DNA from 3 places in the Lysinibacillus sp. FSL P2-0066 genome. Region 2 is predicted to be linked to each of the others. Evidence: riboswitches for the same ligand, from Rfam matches in the RefSeq annotation. Region 2 holds a riboswitch; each other region holds the start of a gene.
What was found. Region 2 has a riboswitch for cobalamin ahead of MKZ14_RS13540 ((2Fe-2S) ferredoxin domain-containing protein). Riboswitches for the same ligand answer to the same signal wherever they lie in the genome.
Positions count from the first base shown of each region.

Region 1: linked by a shared signal. The riboswitch ahead of nikA (nickel ABC transporter substrate-binding protein) and the one ahead of MKZ14_RS13540 ((2Fe-2S) ferredoxin domain-containing protein) in region 2 are both predicted to bind cobalamin.
Region 3: linked by a shared signal. The riboswitch ahead of MKZ14_RS02660 (ABC transporter substrate-binding protein) and the one ahead of MKZ14_RS13540 ((2Fe-2S) ferredoxin domain-containing protein) in region 2 are both predicted to bind cobalamin.

Region 1 covers NZ_CP150202.1:2,261,719-2,267,676, reverse strand. The annotation lists gene MKZ14_RS11205 (ABC transporter permease subunit) at 1-722, opposite strand, end outside; gene nikB (nickel ABC transporter permease) at 724-1,677, opposite strand; gene nikA (nickel ABC transporter substrate-binding protein) at 1,749-3,365, opposite strand; cobalamin riboswitch at 3,514-3,707, opposite strand; gene metE (5-methyltetrahydropteroyltriglutamate--homocysteine S-methyltransferase) at 3,846-5,958, opposite strand, start outside.
Region 2 covers NZ_CP150202.1:2,703,745-2,709,702, reverse strand. The annotation lists gene cbiQ (cobalt ECF transporter T component CbiQ) at 1-363, opposite strand, end outside; gene MKZ14_RS13550 (energy-coupling factor ABC transporter substrate-binding protein) at 369-641, opposite strand; gene MKZ14_RS13545 (energy-coupling factor ABC transporter permease) at 644-1,390, opposite strand; cobalamin riboswitch at 1,539-1,724, opposite strand; cobalamin riboswitch at 1,976-2,158, shown strand; gene MKZ14_RS13540 ((2Fe-2S) ferredoxin domain-containing protein) at 2,304-2,675, shown strand; gene cobJ (precorrin-3B C(17)-methyltransferase) at 2,680-4,347, shown strand; gene MKZ14_RS13530 (sirohydrochlorin chelatase) at 4,362-5,300, shown strand; gene cobK (precorrin-6A reductase) at 5,297-5,958, shown strand, end outside.
Region 3 covers NZ_CP150202.1:537,867-543,824, reverse strand. The annotation lists gene MKZ14_RS02675 (cob(I)yrinic acid a,c-diamide adenosyltransferase) at 1-75, opposite strand, end outside; gene MKZ14_RS02670 (adenosylcobinamide amidohydrolase) at 88-1,548, opposite strand; gene MKZ14_RS02665 (iron ABC transporter permease) at 1,545-2,546, opposite strand; gene MKZ14_RS02660 (ABC transporter substrate-binding protein) at 2,543-3,511, opposite strand; cobalamin riboswitch at 3,642-3,825, opposite strand; gene MKZ14_RS02655 (acyl-CoA dehydrogenase family protein) at 3,883-5,550, opposite strand; gene MKZ14_RS02650 (long-chain-fatty-acid--CoA ligase) at 5,552-5,958, opposite strand, start outside.

The DNA.
Region 1 (5,958 bases), 440 kb from region 2:
GGATGCTGCCGCATGTATTGCTTCCCTTCATTGATCATCATGCCCCATTCTGGAATCGGCGCCTGTACACCAAGCCCGATAAAGGAAAAACTCGCAATTTCTAAAATTACCTTTCCTATGTCAAATGTAACTATCGTGACAATAGTTGGCAATATATTGGGTATATAATGACGTCTAATTAATTGGATACCTGTAGTGCCAGTAATCCTTGCAGCTTGAACAAAGTCTTTCTCATTCATGCCAATAAACAAACTTCGGACCATTCTTGCATAATAAATGAGCTGTGTAAAAATGAGCGCTATTAAAACGTTTTTTAGGCTAGGACCTAATATACCTAACAGCCCAAATGCAAGTACGAGTGTCGGAAAGGCTAATAAACTATCACATAGTCGAATAAAAAGGAAATCGATTAAGCCCCTTTTCAACGCTACAAAGGCACCTAGTAGGATAGCTAAAACAATGGCAATTAGCTGAATGACGAGCGCTGATCCTAATGAATATCGAATACCTAAAAGGAGGCGTGACAAGATACACCGTCCTAAATGATCTGTACCTAATGGATAGTCCCAAGACGGAACTGAAAATTTCTTAGCTATATCGACAGCTAAAGGATCGTGTGGCATTAAAATTGGCGCAAATAGCCCTAACAAGCCAATGATAACAAGGAGGGATAGACTGATTAATCCTGTTAGCTTGCTACTTTTTCTTCGTAAGAAATTCATATCAATCTCTCCTGCCCTTCATCATTAGATGAGGGTCCAATAAACGATGCAATATATCTGTACATAAATTGGCAAGCACATAGATAACCGCAATAATTAATACATAGCATTGTACAACTGGATAATCCCTGTTCATAATGGATTCTATTAAGTACCTGCCGAGTCCTGGCCAGCTAAAAACCTGCTCCACAATCACGGCTCCACCTAATAGATTGCCAAGGGTCATGCCTAGCAAGGGAGTCAAGGGAATAGCAGCATTTCGCAACACATGACGGATAAGAATCACAGAGCTTTTTAATCCTCTTAGCCGTGCATATTGAACATATTGCTGTTGTAATTCTTCTAGGATGGTTGAACGGATAAACTGAACGAATAATCCAATTGTTGGTAACGCCAGTGCGAAGGCGGGTAAAACTAAATGAGCAGGTGTGCCCTTCCCGTTTGTCGGAAAGAGTCCTAATTTTAAGCTAAATAAATAGAGTAATAGGAAACCTAACCAAAAGGTTGGAATCGACACACTCAAGATGGAAAAGAATTGTATGATTTTATCGATGATGGTGTGCTTATACAATGCGCTTATTACCCCGAATGGAATACTTAGCCCTAAAATGAGGATAAACGCAGCAATAGCTAATTCAATGGTTGCGGGTAATTTCGTGAATAGCTCATGTGCCACGGGTAATTTACTAACAAAAGATGTTCCAAAATCTAGCTGTAATACGCCCTTTCCCCATAGCAAATATTGAAGAAGAAACGACTTGTCTGTCCCTAGTTCCTCACGCAATGCCTGAATGGCTTCCTCTGTTGGCGCAACCCTTGCCAAACGTAGTATGACTTCAGCAGGCTCTACTGGAACAAAACGAATAAATACAAAGGTTAGGATGGAAACGCCTAATAAGACAAAGGGCAATGTTAAAATTCTTTTTAAACAAAACATCCATGTCGATTCGTACATGCTGTCACTTCCTACTCAATCCTATGATAAAGAGAGAGCTGTCTCTGCTAGACACACTCTCTCCTCCACTTTTATTTTTCTTTAGCCATTTGTGCATAAGGTATATCATATTCAGATGCACGTGGGGCAAAATCCTTTAGAGATGGTTGATAAATCACATTATTTGTTTCGTAAGAAATAGGGTAAAAGAGTGCCTGGTCATGAAACATCGTTAAAATATTTGTGTAAAGCTGCACGCGTTCCTCTTCATCTGTCCCTACTAATAATTGGTGAATTTTCGTATCGATTTCTTTGGCGTTTGCTAAGCCTAATTTCGCCTCATACACACCACTAGCATTTGGTGTAGCTGATTCATTTGCAAAGCTATGTGGATCTGTAGGTGGTCCATTGGTCCGCCAGAAATTAATATCTACCTGGTCATCCATCAATTTTTGAAGACCGACCATTACATCTGCCCCTTCTAAATTCAACTGAACGCCAATTTTTGCGAGTTCACCTTGCATTAATTCTGCCATTGGTTTTTGAATCGCATCGGATGCAATGTAAATCAAATCTAAAGTCAACGGCTGTCCGTTTTTTGAACGAATTTTTTCACCCTTCGGTAATGTCCACCCTGCCTCATCTAGCAATTGTTGGGCTTTTTCTGGATTGTATACAATAGGTGCTAAATCTATATTGGCATAAGGAATTGCATCCCAGAACAATGTGTTCGCTACTTTTTCCGTACCATGTGTAATACTGTCGACCATTTGTTCCTTATTAATAGCATACTGAATGGCTTGACGTACCTTTAACTCAGATAATGGACCAGATTGTGTATTGAATAGCAGTGCTTTCGTAGATAAAGGCTCAGAGGTAGCAGTTTTGTATTTGCCACTGTCTTTTAAATACGTATAGTTATCTAAACTAATAATGCCACGGCCATAAATTAAATCTAATTCTTCGTTTTCAAATGCTAATGAAATAGATTCTGAGTCTGGGATAATTTTTACTTTTATTTGTTCTACTAATGGTTGTTCTCCCCAATAGTTTTCATTGCGACTAAATAATGCATATTCATCCTTTTTGTATTCAGTTAATACCCAAGGGCCTGTTCCAATCGGTGCTTTGATAGAATCTTGCGTCATATCACCATCTGGGAATCCGTCATCCCCTAAAAAACGGAAAGGTCTGACAAAGGCAAGTTCGTTTAAGACAGGATAATATGGCTCATCCAATTGCAGACGAATTGTAAAATCATCCACTTTTACAACCTCTTTCATGTGGTTAACCATCCCCATCCAAGAATGCATATCTCGATTCGCTAATACGGCGTCAAAGTTACGAATGACATTATCTGCATTAAATGTGGTGCCGTCTGAATATTTCACATCTTTTCTTAGATGGAAAGTATACGAAGTTTTATCCTCTGAGATGTCCCAGCTTTCGGCGAGCTTAGGCGTAACAGTACCATCATCGTTGTATTCCACCAAGGATTCATAAACCATTGCTTGGGCAGTCATTTGATTCGGTAAATATGTATGAGGATTCAATGGACCTACATCTAATGGCCAGCCAATCGTTATCATTTTTTCATCTGTTTGGTTTGCTGAGGTCTTTTCCTTTTCTTCATCCATGCCTGTACAGCCAGCAAGTAAACTGAACGTCAGGACAAGCAGGAAAGGAAGTAAATACTTTGTCAATCTCATTTTCTGTCTCCTATCTCTATTCGTAGTACAAATAAATCTACTTGTTGAAGAAGAGAAGGCATAAAAAAACCTTATTCTAAAAAAGAATAAGGACAGAAAAACCCACGATGAACAAGTCTCCATCCATCTCCCTATCTTTCGTAGATCATCAATGAATCTTCTTACAAGCAGGCATTCTGGCTCATGAATCATCATTTTGCTTCACCTTCCCAAGTACTCACTCAGTGGTATTTGAAACAAAACTACTCATTTACAGCTGCGGGACAGCATGGGGATTTCACCCATTTTCCTTTTAATTGAATGAAAGACGATTTCACTCAAACTTGTAATGATTGCTATGAAATTAGTAATAAACATAACATGCTCGCATGGTCACGTCAATTTTATTTTCTGAATATAATAAATAACATAAAAAGACTAGGGATTCACCCTAGTCTTCGTAATTGGAGAGTAGATGTAGTAGATTAAAAAATCATTTCGTTATCTTAATGTAGATTGCTGTACAGCTTGACGCAACGTTTTAGTAGCAGCAACCATATTGGCTAAAGCTGCAACGGTTTCTTCTTCTTTTCTCGTTTTTAAGCCACAATCTGGATTCACCCAGAATTGATGACGGTCCAGCACCTGTAGACTATCTTTCATAATAGTGAGCATTTCTTCCTCGCTTGGTACACGAGGGCTATGAATATCATAGACGCCTAAGCCAATTCCTTTATTATAGGGTTGCACTTGTAGTGAAGAAATAAGTTCCCCATGGCTTCGCGATGTTTCAATGGAAATCACATCTGCATCTAGTGCGCTAATCGGTTCGATGAAATCATTAAATTCGCAGTAACACATATGTGTATGGATTTGTGTTTCATCTTTGACACTAGATGTAGCAAGCTTGAAGGAATTGACAGCCCAATCTAAGTAAGCCCCCCATTCTTCCTTTCTAAGCGGTAAACCTTCTCTTAACGCTGGCTCGTCCACTTGAATAATCGAAATTCCTGCGTTTTCTAGTGCTTCCACCTCTTTGCGAAGTGCTAATGCAATTTGATAAGCGACATCTTGACGGGAAAGATCATCGCGCACAAAGGACCAATTTAATATCGTTACTGGCCCTGTCAGCATGCCCTTTACAAATCGCTTTGTTAGGCTTTGAGCATAGGCTGATTCTTTTACGGTAATTGGTGAGGCCCACGCAACATCTCCATAAATGATCGGAGGCTTCACACAGCGTGACCCGTATGAAACGACCCATGCTTTTTCTGTAAAGGCAAAGCCAGTCAATTTTTCACCAAAATATTCTACCATGTCTGTACGCTCAAATTCACCATGAACAAGTACATCGATATCTAATTCCTCTTGTATAGTGATCCAGCGCTTTGTTTCGTCTTCTAAAAATGTTTCATAGGCTTCATTCGATAATTGTTTCTTTCGCCACGCATTACGATTTCTTTTCACTTCATCTGATTGCGGGAAGCTACCGATTGTAGTTGTTGGAAACAGCGGTAATCCTAAGGCTTGTTGTTGGATCGTTTGTCGCTTCGTAAAATTACTGTGTCGTTCAAAATCTTGCTTTGTCACAGTTTGAACGGCTTGATGAATTAACTTATTTTGGCGGATTGGATGATTTTTTAGAGCCTCAATCGCCTTCATACTTTCTGAAAAATTATGTTGTAAGGAACCATCTTTATCTCGTCTGAATTTAGTCAGCCCCGTGATTTCTACGATTTTCTCATCTGCGAAGGCCAGAGACTGCTTTAAAACAGGGTCAAGATCATTTTCAAGAGAGGTTGTGATTGGAACGTGCTGTAGGTTACTTGATGGTTGAATCCATAGTTCAGCAGCATGACTTAGCTGTTCAATGGCTTGAATTGTCGCATTGACCTCCGCCAGGTTTGAACGCCAAATATCACGGCCATTCACTACCCCTATTCCTAATACTTTATCCTGCGGGAAACCAAATTGACGAAGTGACGCCATATTTCCTTTATAGCCATGAACAAAGTCCAAACCGAATCCTTGAACAGGCAATGTACTTAATGCTTCATAGGCACTTAAAGCTTCGAAATAAGTCTGTAGCATTATTTTAGCCTCAGGAACGGCAGTGGCTAACTGGTCATACATTTCTTTCACCAGCTTTATCTCTGCTGGATCAAGTGTTAAGACGAGGGATGGCTCTTCTAGCTGAATCCAAGTGGCACCTGCATCCACTAATTCTTTTAATACCTGCGTATAGAGTGGTAATAAAGCTAATAAGTACTCAACCTGTGTTAATTTGTTGTAGCCTTTCGTTAACTTATAAAATGTATAGGGACCAATTAGTGTCGGCTTCGCAATGATACCGAAAGTTTCCTTCGCCTCTAAAAAGTCGGCTAACACTTTATTTTCTGTTAGTTGTAAGGCTTGTCCCTCATACTCTGGAACAATGTAATGATAATTTGTATTAAACCATTTTGTCATTTCACTAGCTACGGCTGTTTTGTCTCCTCTTGCTACACTGAAGTAGGTATGAAAATCGACTTTACCACCTTGCCAGTTAAAGCGCTTTGGAACTAAACCAAACATCAAAGCTGTATCTAACATTCTATCGTAAAACGTAAAGTCG
Region 2 (5,958 bases):
AAAGAACAGCTGTTGTGCTGCTAACATACTTGCATTCCCGATAAAGACAGTCCAATTGCTCCAGGTAAACGACCAAATATGGGCAGGGAGTGCATTCGTTGATGATGTAAAGGAAAGTAAAATAGAAACGAGGCTTGTTAATAAGAAAAAGCCAGGTAGCAATAATAATTTGAAATAGTATGTAAGCGGAATTTTTGCACCTACAATGATAAAAGCACTCATTACAAAAAATGTAATGAGTGAAAGTCGTTCATCTCTCATAATGAGCGTTATGAGAAGTAGTCCAAGTGAAAATATCATTTTTTCTAGCGGATGAACGGACGCTAGCTTATTCAGATAGGCATACTTATCAATGAGTAACATAATGGTTAACCTTCTTTGTGTTTGCCACGCATATAGCCGATGAAGTAGCCAATAAAGCCAGCTCCTATAGCTGCCTGTAGCACGAATAATAAGCTTTCGATTTCACCACTAGGTGGCTCCCATAGACTCTCAAACCATGGCTCATATTCCGCATTGATTTCACCAATAGCTGCTTCTGCCTCACCATCAGCACCACCAAATTCAGCACCTTTTTGTATGAACAACGGAATAATGGCTAACAACACTACAATGGCTAACAGCAATAAATTTTTTTTCATCTTTAATGTGCCTCCTTTGTTGAGAAAACACGTAAAGTTTTTAATTCGCTAATATTGTATTTTTTCAAGAAATTCATCACAATGACGGTTAAAATGCCTTCACTCACGGCTAAAGGAATTTGAGTTAAGGCAAAAATACCTGCAAACTTTGTAAAGGATGCCATAAAGCCTCCAACCTCAGAAGGGAAGGCTAGTGCTAGTTGTACAGAAGTCACAACATATGTACCTAAATCACCAAGCATGGCTGCAAAGAAAACGGCTAGTGAAAATGACAAGCCTACTTTTTGTGCTCCTTTAAAGACAAAGTAAGCAATAAAAGGACCTACAATAGCCATAGAAAAGGCATTAGCCCCTAAAGTTGTAATTCCTCCATGAGCTAATAATAAAGATTGAAATAATAAAACGATTGTTCCAATTACACTCATTGCTAGAGGGCCAAAGAGTACTGTCCCAAGTCCTACACCAGTTGGGTGAGAGCAACTACCTGTAACTGAAGGGATTTTTAGGGCGGATAGCACAAAGGCAAAGGCTCCTGAAAGCCCCAAAAGCATTTTGGTTTCAGGATTTTCATCAATGGTTTTTCGAATAGAACGCAATCCTAGAATGATAAATGGGATAGAGATCACCCACCAAAAAATAGCCCATTCGATTGGTAAAAAACCTTCCATGATATGCATGGCAAAGGCACGTTTTGGCACGATTAAAAAGGCCAGTAAAAAATAACTAAGTTTCCACCATGATAATTTCAAAAAGCTTTCCTCCTAACTAATTAATAGATTTTTAGAATATTGCGTGCGTAATTAAAAAAAGCACTTCTCCTTAGGTGGAAAAGTGCATAGCTAAAAAAGCAAATAACAGTCTCATCTGCTAAGCCGCACACCTATCCTCGTAGGTTGAAACGATCACTTATTTTTCGGCAGGTCTCCTGGCTCTAGTTCAATGCTTTATAGGTCTTCCCATCCGTTGGACAGTGACATATTCTATAAAGCTCCCTATTACAGTGGCGGGACCGCGCCGGACTCAAACCGGCTTCCCTTTTAAGCAAAATGACAAGCACTTTGCACCGAAAAACATTCAAATTGTGAGATTTCACGACAAAGTGTAACATGAATTTCCATAAATATGCTATACCTTTTATGAAATTTTTTAAATTAAAGGTCAACGGTGAATATTCTGATAAAATTTTGTGCGCAAATTATATAGATTGTATAAATTTCATACCTAGTTCCATTCAAAATTGATAAATTTGTCATAAATTTTTAAAGAAATATTGAAATTTTAAAATAATAAGATATGATAAAGACAGTTTTCTATTTAAAATTCTAATAAAAATTTCATATAAAACGTCAATAAGTGCTCGAATAGCTCGAGATAATAGGGAAATTGGTGAAAATCCAATACAGCCCCCGCTACTGTAATAGCTGATGAAATCGCAAAGCCACTGGTGCAAACTTGGGAAGGTGCGACAGTAAAATGAAGCTTAAGTCAGGAAACCTGCTTATTTGATTGTGCATGCAAACTTTTCGGAGGGAGAAGTTGAAGCGAAAGCGGGTACCTGTATTTCATTCTATTCGTTTTTATTTGGCTTCTACAAAACCTTTACTCTTCGTTATAGAGTAAAGGTTTTTCTTTTTCCAAAAAGCAAATGAGGGGAGACAGAAGATGACAACTTGGAATTTAGAGGGGATGAAAACACATCTCTTTATTTGCAATGGCAGTAGCTGCATGAAAAAGGATGGGGAGGAAATTACCTTAGCCATTCGAGATGAGATACAGCGGCAAGCACTCGATCAGGAAATACATACGACAAGAACGCGCTGTAATGGACGCTGCAAGGATGCTTGTGTGGTAATCGCTTATCCTCAAGGAAACTGGTATCGTGTGCCATCAACAGAGCATGCTAGAACACTAGTACAAGATTTACATCATGAATCCTTATACAACGAACATGTCTTTACACTTCGTGAAGGTACATTACAGCGTACTGCTCAAACAACTGCCATTAAAGGGATCGAAAAGGTGAAAGAGGGGTAACAACATGGCGCAAAAAGGAAAAATTTTCGTAGTAGGCTTTGGACCTGGAGATTTTAAGCATATTACGACACGTGCAGTAGAGGCTTTACAACAAAGTGATATGATTATAGGCTATAAAACCTATGTAGAGCTGATTCAAGATTTAGTAAGTGCAAAATCGATTGTTAGTACAGGCATGACAGAAGAAGTGTCGCGTGCACAGGAAGCCGTTCGTCAAGCTGAAGCAGGGAGCATCGTCTCAGTAATTTCGAGTGGTGATGCAGGCGTCTATGGCATGGCAGGATTAGTCTATGAGGTGTTAATTGAGCTAGGCTGGACAGAAGCAACAGGAATTGAAGTTGAAATTGTTCCTGGGATTTCTGCGATTAATTCATGCGCTAGCATACTTGGTGCACCTATTATGCACGATGCTTGTACAATCAGTTTGAGTGACCATCTAACACCTTGGAATTTAATTGCAAAGCGTGTCGAGGCAGCTGCAATGGCGGACTTTGTCATTGCTTTATACAATCCTAAAAGTGGACGTCGAACAAGACAAATTGTCGAGGCTCAACGAATACTCTTAGAATATCGTTCGCCAGACACACCAGTAGGGCTTGTGAAAAGTGCCTATCGAGAGCGTCAAGAAGTGACCATGACAACACTAGCAGAAATGCTAGAACATGATATTGGTATGTTGACAACTGTCATTATCGGGAATTCGTCAACATTTTTCTATGACAATAAGATGATTACGCCCCGCGGTTACCAACGTAAATATACCCTGGGTGAAGAGAAACAGCCATTACGTCCACATCAACGTTTACGCGAAGAAAATGAACCTTGGGCAATGAACCAAGAGACGGGAACAGCGCGAAATGACTTTACGGCTGACCCTAATGCAGGGCGCTTTAATAAACCCAGTATAGCCGCTACGCCAAAGCCTAAAAAAACAGCTCTTGAAATGGCTACAGCGGCACTTGCAATGGTAAAAGGGACAAGCGCAGTCAAAGTAACACCGAAGCTTGTACAGCAAAAAATAGAATCTATTTTTGAATTAGCAGTAAGTCCTGGTGTAGCCAATAAGTTTTTTACTCCCCAGCAAATGATGACGTTAGCGGAGGTCGTTGGGGATGAGGGGACGATGGAATACACACCAGATCATCAAATTCATTTGAAAATACCAACGACTGCCCCTGAACAGATCACAGAGAAATTACAGGAAGTAGGGTTTTTATTAGCCCCGATTGGTGATGTGTTATCACTGAAGGCTTGTGATTTTTGCTACGGTGAAAAGGCTGATTCAATACCATATGCAGAGGAAATACAAGAAAAACTAGGCGGTATGTCCTTACCGAAGACATTAAATATTGGCTTTAATGGCTGTGGTATGGCCTGTTATCGGGCTGTATTTGATGATATTGGCATCGTCTACCGCAAAAGTAAATTCGATGTCTTTATTGGAGCAAAACCAGTCGGTCGTACAGCACACGCAGCACAGCCTGTTGTAGAAGGGCTGGAGCCTGAGCAACTGATTCCACTCATTACAGATATTATTGAAGAATATAAAGCAAATGCTCATCCAAATGAACGCTTGTTTAAATATTTTAAACGTGTGAAAAAGATACTGCATTTTACGTATCAAGATATGTCTTCCAAAATAAAAGTAGAGCCAGCTCCGTGCGGCGACTAGTAAGGAGTAGAGAGATGAAAGCTATTTTATTTGTCGGCCATGGGAGCCGTTTAGCAGCAGGAAATGATGAGGTTCGTACATTTATCGAACAAATGACACCGCGTATTGATGAACAATTTTTAGTGGAAACTTGTTTCCTTGAATTTGCTTCACCTAACATCGAAGAAGGTATTACAAACTGTGTGAAAAAGGGAGCTACAGAGGTACATGTAATTCCAATCATTTTACTGCATGCAGGCCATTCAAAGCTGCATATTCCAGCGGAAATCGAGCATGCGCGTGAGCATTATCCAGCGATTACCTTCACATATGGTCAAACAATTGGTATCCATGATGAAATCTTTGCCATTTTACAAGATCGCCTAGCTGAAATTGGCTTTAATTCAGAACAAGAGCAGGAAGACACAGCGATTTTATTGATTGCACGAGGTGGCAGTGATCCATCTGCTAATGGTGATTTTTATAAAATTACGCGACTCTTATGGGAAAAACTACCCGTAAAATACGTAGAAAGTGCTTTTATGGGTGTCACAGATCCACGAGTTGAAGAAGGAATTGAACGTTGTGTCAAACTAGGTGCAAAAAAAATCATCATGTTACCATACTTTTTATTCACAGGCATTTTGATGGAACGCATGCATGGCATGTGTGAGAAGTTTAATGAACTTTATCCAGATTGTGATATTCAAATTGCTAACTATTTTGGCTACCATGAACGGTTACAAAATGTTTTATTAGAGCGTATTGAACAGGCAATCAACGGTACATCAACAGGTATGCAAGATCTAGAAGATTATCGCGCCTATGCGGCAGTACATGGACATGCACATCATCATCACCATCATGATCACGATCACGATCATGGACATGCGCATCATCATCACGACCATCACGATCATGGGCATGACCATCATGACCATCACCATCATCATGAAGAGGAGCCGGTAAAATGATTTTCATGTTAGCAGGGACAAGTGATGCAAGGGATCTAGCCCTAGCATTACAACGTGCAGGTTATGCGGTAACCGCTACGGTCGTCACTGAGTCGGCAGCCTCTAGTCTTGCTGACGTTGGCCTGCCACATTTAATCGGTCGACTGACAGCTGAGGAAATGGCGACCATCATGACAGAGCAGGGCTATCAATTGGTGGTAGATGCCTCTCATCCATTTGCGGAAGAGGCCTCTAAAAATGCGATGGCAGCGGCAGAGCAGGCACAGATTCCATATATTCGCTATGAGCGAGCTCATGAACATTATGCCCATCCTTTAATTACTGTTGTAAAGGATTATGAGGAGGCAGCTCAGCTAGCTGCAGAAAAACGCGGTGTCATTATGCTAACGACTGGAAGTAAAACACTCGCTACATTTACGAAGGTTTTACACGGCTTAGAAAATACGAGAGTAATTGCTCGTATGCTTCCACGACTGGACAATATGGAAAAATGTGAGGCGCTCGGCGTGGCACAGCGAGATATTGTGGCCATTCAAGGTCCGTTTTCAAAGGAATTAAATGAAGCTCTATTTCGTCAATACGGAGTGACGTTGATGATTACCAAAGAAAGCGGTAAAGTTGGCTCAGTTGATGAGAAGCTAGAGGCAGCCCTTGCATG
Region 3 (5,958 bases), 2.2 Mb from region 2:
TAAACTATCTTTATCAACACGTCCTCCAATAAGACTTGTTTTCCCCGTATCGCCTGTTTTCGTGTAAAGCTTCATTTCTCTCATCTCCTAAAACTGGTTTTTATAATTCCTAATCGCCTGAACTGTTGTTTCATAGACACCCTTTGCAATCATTTTACCAACTTCCGTAATTGGGCCACCATACAGCATTTCTTCCCCTTTTTGAGTTGCAGCAATTAACAGACTATCTGTAGCAGTACCTGTTGCAATGGTTCCACTGCGCTCATCACGAATATTTTCTGATTGCAACGCCTTTGTTTTTGCCTCAGTTGCTGTCATTAATGCCTGAAAAAATGCCTCTTCCGATAAACAACCATTAATGATAACCCATGTATTAATAGTACCAATATATGGCTCATCTTGTCTTTCATGCACCCGAGATACATCAACTGCATTGCCTACGCCAGCTGTTACAGCTACGATTAAACTGCCAAAAGGAGCTGAAAATTCATTAATGGCCACTAGAGCTGTTGGTACTGCTGTTAGCATAACAACAGTATTTGTAGGTGAAAAATTTTCCCTTTTTAAAAAATCACTAACTTCGCTTTTTACATCGCTGATAACATAATCACCAAGAACTGAGCGATTTAATAAGCAATTATGCCAGCCAATACCTGGGTTATGAACTGCAGAGGATACGGTCTTCAAAGGAAGCTCTGCTTGAAGTTTGATATATTGCTCGGTTATCGTAAAGTGCTCTTTTGTAATGACAGCGCGCTGCTGGTAGTTAGTAGCTGCCGGCATCATGGTAATTTGTGGTTTTGGTATTTCAGGATGTGCATATGTAGTCACCCGTGCTTGGTAAACTTCTTCAATTTGAGAGGCAATTAATACTTCATGGGGTACCCCCATTGCTCTCACTTGCCCACTCTCCATAAGTAACAATTCATCACAATAAAGCGACGCTAGATTCATATCATGTAGTACCATAACAACCGTTAAACCACATTCCAAAGCTTCCTTCCGAACCATATCTAAAATTTGACGTTGGTGTGCAATATCTAAATGATTAGTTGGTTCATCCAGTAATAGGATTTCTGCAGCTTGAGCTAAGGCCTGTGCTACAAATACCCTTTGTTGTTCACCGCCAGATAAAAATTCCATCGGTGTATGCTCATATCGCTTTACACCTGTTTGAAGCATAGCATGTTGAACAGCCTGCTCATCTTGTGTAGACCAACTTGAGAAAAAGCCTGTTTGATGCGGATAGCGCCCTAGTGAAACTGCCTCTCTCACACTGTTCGAGAAAGCATTTGCATGAAGCTGTGGTAATACAGCCATTTTTTTCGCCAAAGCACGAGCATTATAAGAAAGAATATTTTGTCCATCAATCGAAATGGTTCCAGCAGTAGCAGGTAAAATACCACTCATTACTTTTAATAATGTAGATTTCCCGCTACCATTCGGCCCTAGAATGCCAAGAATTTTCCCCTTTTCAACGGTAAAACTAATGTCCTTGACGATTGGTATATCTTCATAGCCACCTGATAGATGTTCAACAACAATCATGCCCGTACCCCCTTGCTTCTTCGCTGCTTATAAAAAATATAGGAGAAAACAGGTGCTCCAATAAATGCCGTAATTACACCAATTGGTAGCTCTCTTGGCACAATGATTGTTCGTGCTACTAAGTCGCAAATAATAAGTAATGTTGCACCATTAAAAAAAGATAATGGCAATAAGTGGCGATGATCAGAACCCCAAATCATCCTTGTCATATGCGGCACCACTAATCCTACAAAGCCAATTGTGCCAGAAACCGCTACAGCCGCTCCAGTTAACATGGAGCCACCTGCTAATATCAAATATTTACTGCGCTTTACATTAACACCTAAATGTTTTGCTCGCTCTTCACCATACAACAAAACATTTAGTTCTCGTCTTTGCGTCCATAGCATAATTGAACCTACAATCACAAATGGAATGATCATTTGGACATATGGCCAACCACGCATCGAAACAGAACCAAGTAGCCAGCCTATTACCTGACGTAATTCTTCACCAGATAAGGCAATCATTAATGAAATAAGGGAACCTAAAAATGAACTAAAAATAACACCTGTTAATATCAACGTTTCCATTTTCAATGAGCGGTCTACGAGTCTAGCAAAGCTCATAACAACTACCATCGTGATGATAGCACCAATCATACTGAAGGTTGGCAGCGCATACAAACCGACAACAGGTATAGAAATACTAAAAAAGATCGTTAAAACAGCACCAACAGAAGCCCCTGATGAAACCCCTAGTGTATATGGATCTGCTAATGGATTTTTTAATAAACCTTGGAATGCTGCTCCAGCAATAGCTAGAGATGCGCCTACTAGTCCCGCTAATAACACGCGAGGCAAACGAATTTTCCAAAAGATATTGGCGGCTGTTTCATCAACCGCCTTATTCCACAATACTTCTAGTGGAATATGAACTGAGCCTATTGCTACGCCACACCAGATGCTAATAAGAAGAAGCGTACATGTTAGTGTATAGGCTAGTGCTATTTTTTTCACTTAAATACCTCAGGATAGATCGCTTTTGCTAATTCTTCTAGACCTTCTGCTAAACGTGGTCCTTGACGACTTGTTGTGCTTTCATCTACCTGCACAATCGCATTATTTTTCACGGCATTAATCGTATCAAAGCCCGCACGTTTTGGTATCTTCGTTAAAATATCTGGTACATAATGATATGTCACCACGATGACATCTGGGTTTTTCGCGATAATTTGCTCTGCATCAATTTTATACCAATTATCGCCATCTACAGCTACATTCTCTGCATTGAGCATTTCAAGCATTGCATTCATAAATGTGCCATTACCAGCTGTATAAATATCTGGCTCATCCGATGCTTCAACTAACACTTTTTTTGGTTCAACGTCCTTGACTTTAGTCAAAATTCCTTCTACTTTAGCCTTCATATTAGCGACAATTTTTTCTGCCTCTGGTAATTTTCCTGTAGCACGTCCAAGCTGCTCAATTGTCGTATATGTTTCATTAAAGTCTTGTGCATTTTTTACTACAAATACTTTTAAACCTGCCGATTCAAGCTGTGCAATAGCCTCTTCTGAAAGAGACATGCTAGATTCGTGAGAAAAAACGATATCTGGTTTTAAGGCAATAATTTTTTCAATATCGTATTCCATGCCGCCAACCTTATCCTTCTCAGCTGCCTCTGGTGGATAATCGTCGTTGTCAGTAACACCAACTATTTCATCATTTAAACCGAGTCCAAAAAGAATTTCAGTGTTACTTGGAATAAGTGAAACAATTTTCTCCGGAGGTGCTTCGAGTGTAATGTCCTTACCAAGGGCATCTGTTATTGTCATTGGGAATGTTGCTTCATCCACCTGTGCCTTTTCTTGCTGTGTTTGCTGCTCATTAGCTGGCTTGTTATCCTTTGCTTCCTGTCCACAAGCAGCTAGCAAGCCCACTGCTAAAAATGCTGATAATCCTATTTTCCAAAATTTCTTCATGTGAATCCTCCTTGGTTGATCCGTGCGATATTTCTTATTCTAATCAAAATAATACCCCTCATCTTTGAAAGATGAGGGGTCAAAATCGCACCAAAAAACTGATACAAAATCCACCACCCTATCCTCGTAGGTTGTATGTCGTTATAAAGGCAGGTCTCCTGGCTAGTGCTGCTTGCGATTTTTCAAGCCTTCCCGAAATATTCAGTGGCATCATTTGAAAAAACTCACACTTACAGTGGCGGGACCGCATCGGAATTACACCGATTTCCCTTTTCACTTTACTTAAGTAAAGAACCTTTATAATATTCAGTTGATTTCATTATACATGAAAATGAAAGAAGTCGCCTCCATTCAAGACGACTTCCAAGCTATTATACAATTTCAGAAAAGTATTGGACTGTTTTCATTTGAGCACCCATTTCTCTTAATGACCATGTCTGCTCTAAATAAACGTCCGCAAGTTTTTCATATTTCCCACCAAATTTATGTGCCCATTCAACCGCTACAACACTTTCATAAAGATGAGCCATCTTTTTCGCCATATCTTTTGCTTCAAAAGTTTTCGTCGCTTCGTCTAAAGCGCTAAAGAGTTGTAGTTTCGCAGACATATCCTCCAATTTTTCTTTAACGATTTGTACCAATGAGCTGTCAGCTAATTTGTCTAATCGTTCCTTCATCTCATGTACAAACAATTCATGGGCATGGAACTTATCTACCAAACGAATGAGTTCTAAGGCCAAAATATTAGCCGTCCCCTCCCACACCGTCAACACTTGCGCGTCTCTTAATAAGCGTGGCGTTACAAAGTCTTCGATATAGCCATTACCTCCGTGTAATTCAATTGCCTCACTAGCATAATGAACGGCTTGCTCTGCCGTTTCCTTTTTCATAATGGCAATATATAAACGATTCATAATAAGGTCTTGCTGTGTTCCCTGTCCACTCGTCACTTTATCGTATAACTGAATAAGATCAAAAACTGTCGCTACCTCCACGTGCAACTTAGCTGCAAATTTACCTAAAGCATCCTGAATCATAGGGTATTGTGTTAAGGGCTTGCCAAATGCATGTCGATTGGTTACATAATGTTTTGCCTCTAAGAAGCCGCGGCGCATAATACCAATTGAAGCGACTGCATTACAAATTCTTGATAGATTTAGTGCTTCTAGCATGTAATAAATCCCTTTATTTTGCTCTCCTACAACATAGGCAAGTGCACCTTCAAATTCTACCTCACCAGAGGGAACAGCCCGAACCCCTAGTTTATCTTTCAGTCGGCGAATACGTAGATGATTCGCTGTTCCATCTTCTTTGCGCCATGGAACTGCAAACAACGTTAAGCCTTTGGAACCTGCTGGCGCATCTTCTAGTCGCGCCAATACCATCGCTACACCACACATGCCTGCATTGGAGGCAAAGTATTTTTCACCATATAGACGATACGCAGTGCCATCCTTTCTAGCCTCCACCACATTTGCACCAACATCAGAGCCTCCTTGACGTTCTGTTAAAAATGTCGCACCTTCATATAAATCTGTGTCACCTGTTGCACAAACATGTGGTAAAAAACGCTGCTTTACCTCTTCATCCGCATAATGATCTAATAGATAGGCAGTAGCCATCGTCAATGTTACGGGACAGTAAAAACCAGGCTCTGCATGTGATAGCATATAACCTTGCGCAAAGCTATAAACATAATTACCCTTGTGACCTAGCTGCGGAATATCCTTGTGTACATAACCGACAATCCCTGTATTATATGTCTCTTCAATCGTCTTTTTATAGCCATCATTAACCCAAACCTCTGATATCTCTTCACCATAGGCATCATATCTTTGAAGGCGAGGCTCTCCCTGTCGATCTGTATACTTTGCCCTCGTATCAATATCACCTGCACATAGCTCACCAAAATCTGTTAACTCTCGATGTGCATAGGATAAAAACTCTTTATCTAACATCATTTCTAATATTTTTTGAAGCGTTTCATCCTCGGTAAAAAAGTTCGAAGTACGCATTTCTTCTTGTTGTAATACTTTCATGCTATCTCACCTCTTGCCCCTTCAAAGATTGTTTTAATATTTTGCCTGATGCATTGCGTGGTAGCGCTTCCACTTTTTCGAAAATACGTGGTATTTTAAACTTTGCAAGATGTTCTTCTAAATAAGCTTTCAAAGCTTCCTCATCGATGTCTTGTTTAGCAGAATACACCGCCTTTACAGTTTCCCCCCATTGCGGATGTGGTACACCAATTACCGCAGCCTCGAATATCCCTTCAAAGCTCAATAAACAATCTTCAATTTCTTTCGGATAAATGTTGACACCACCCGAAATAATGACATCCTTTTTACGATCAACGATCCAAATAAAACCATCTTCATCCTTGCGAGCTAGATCTCCTGTTTTTAACCAACCGTCAATAAAGGCTTCATTAGTAGCTACTTCATCCT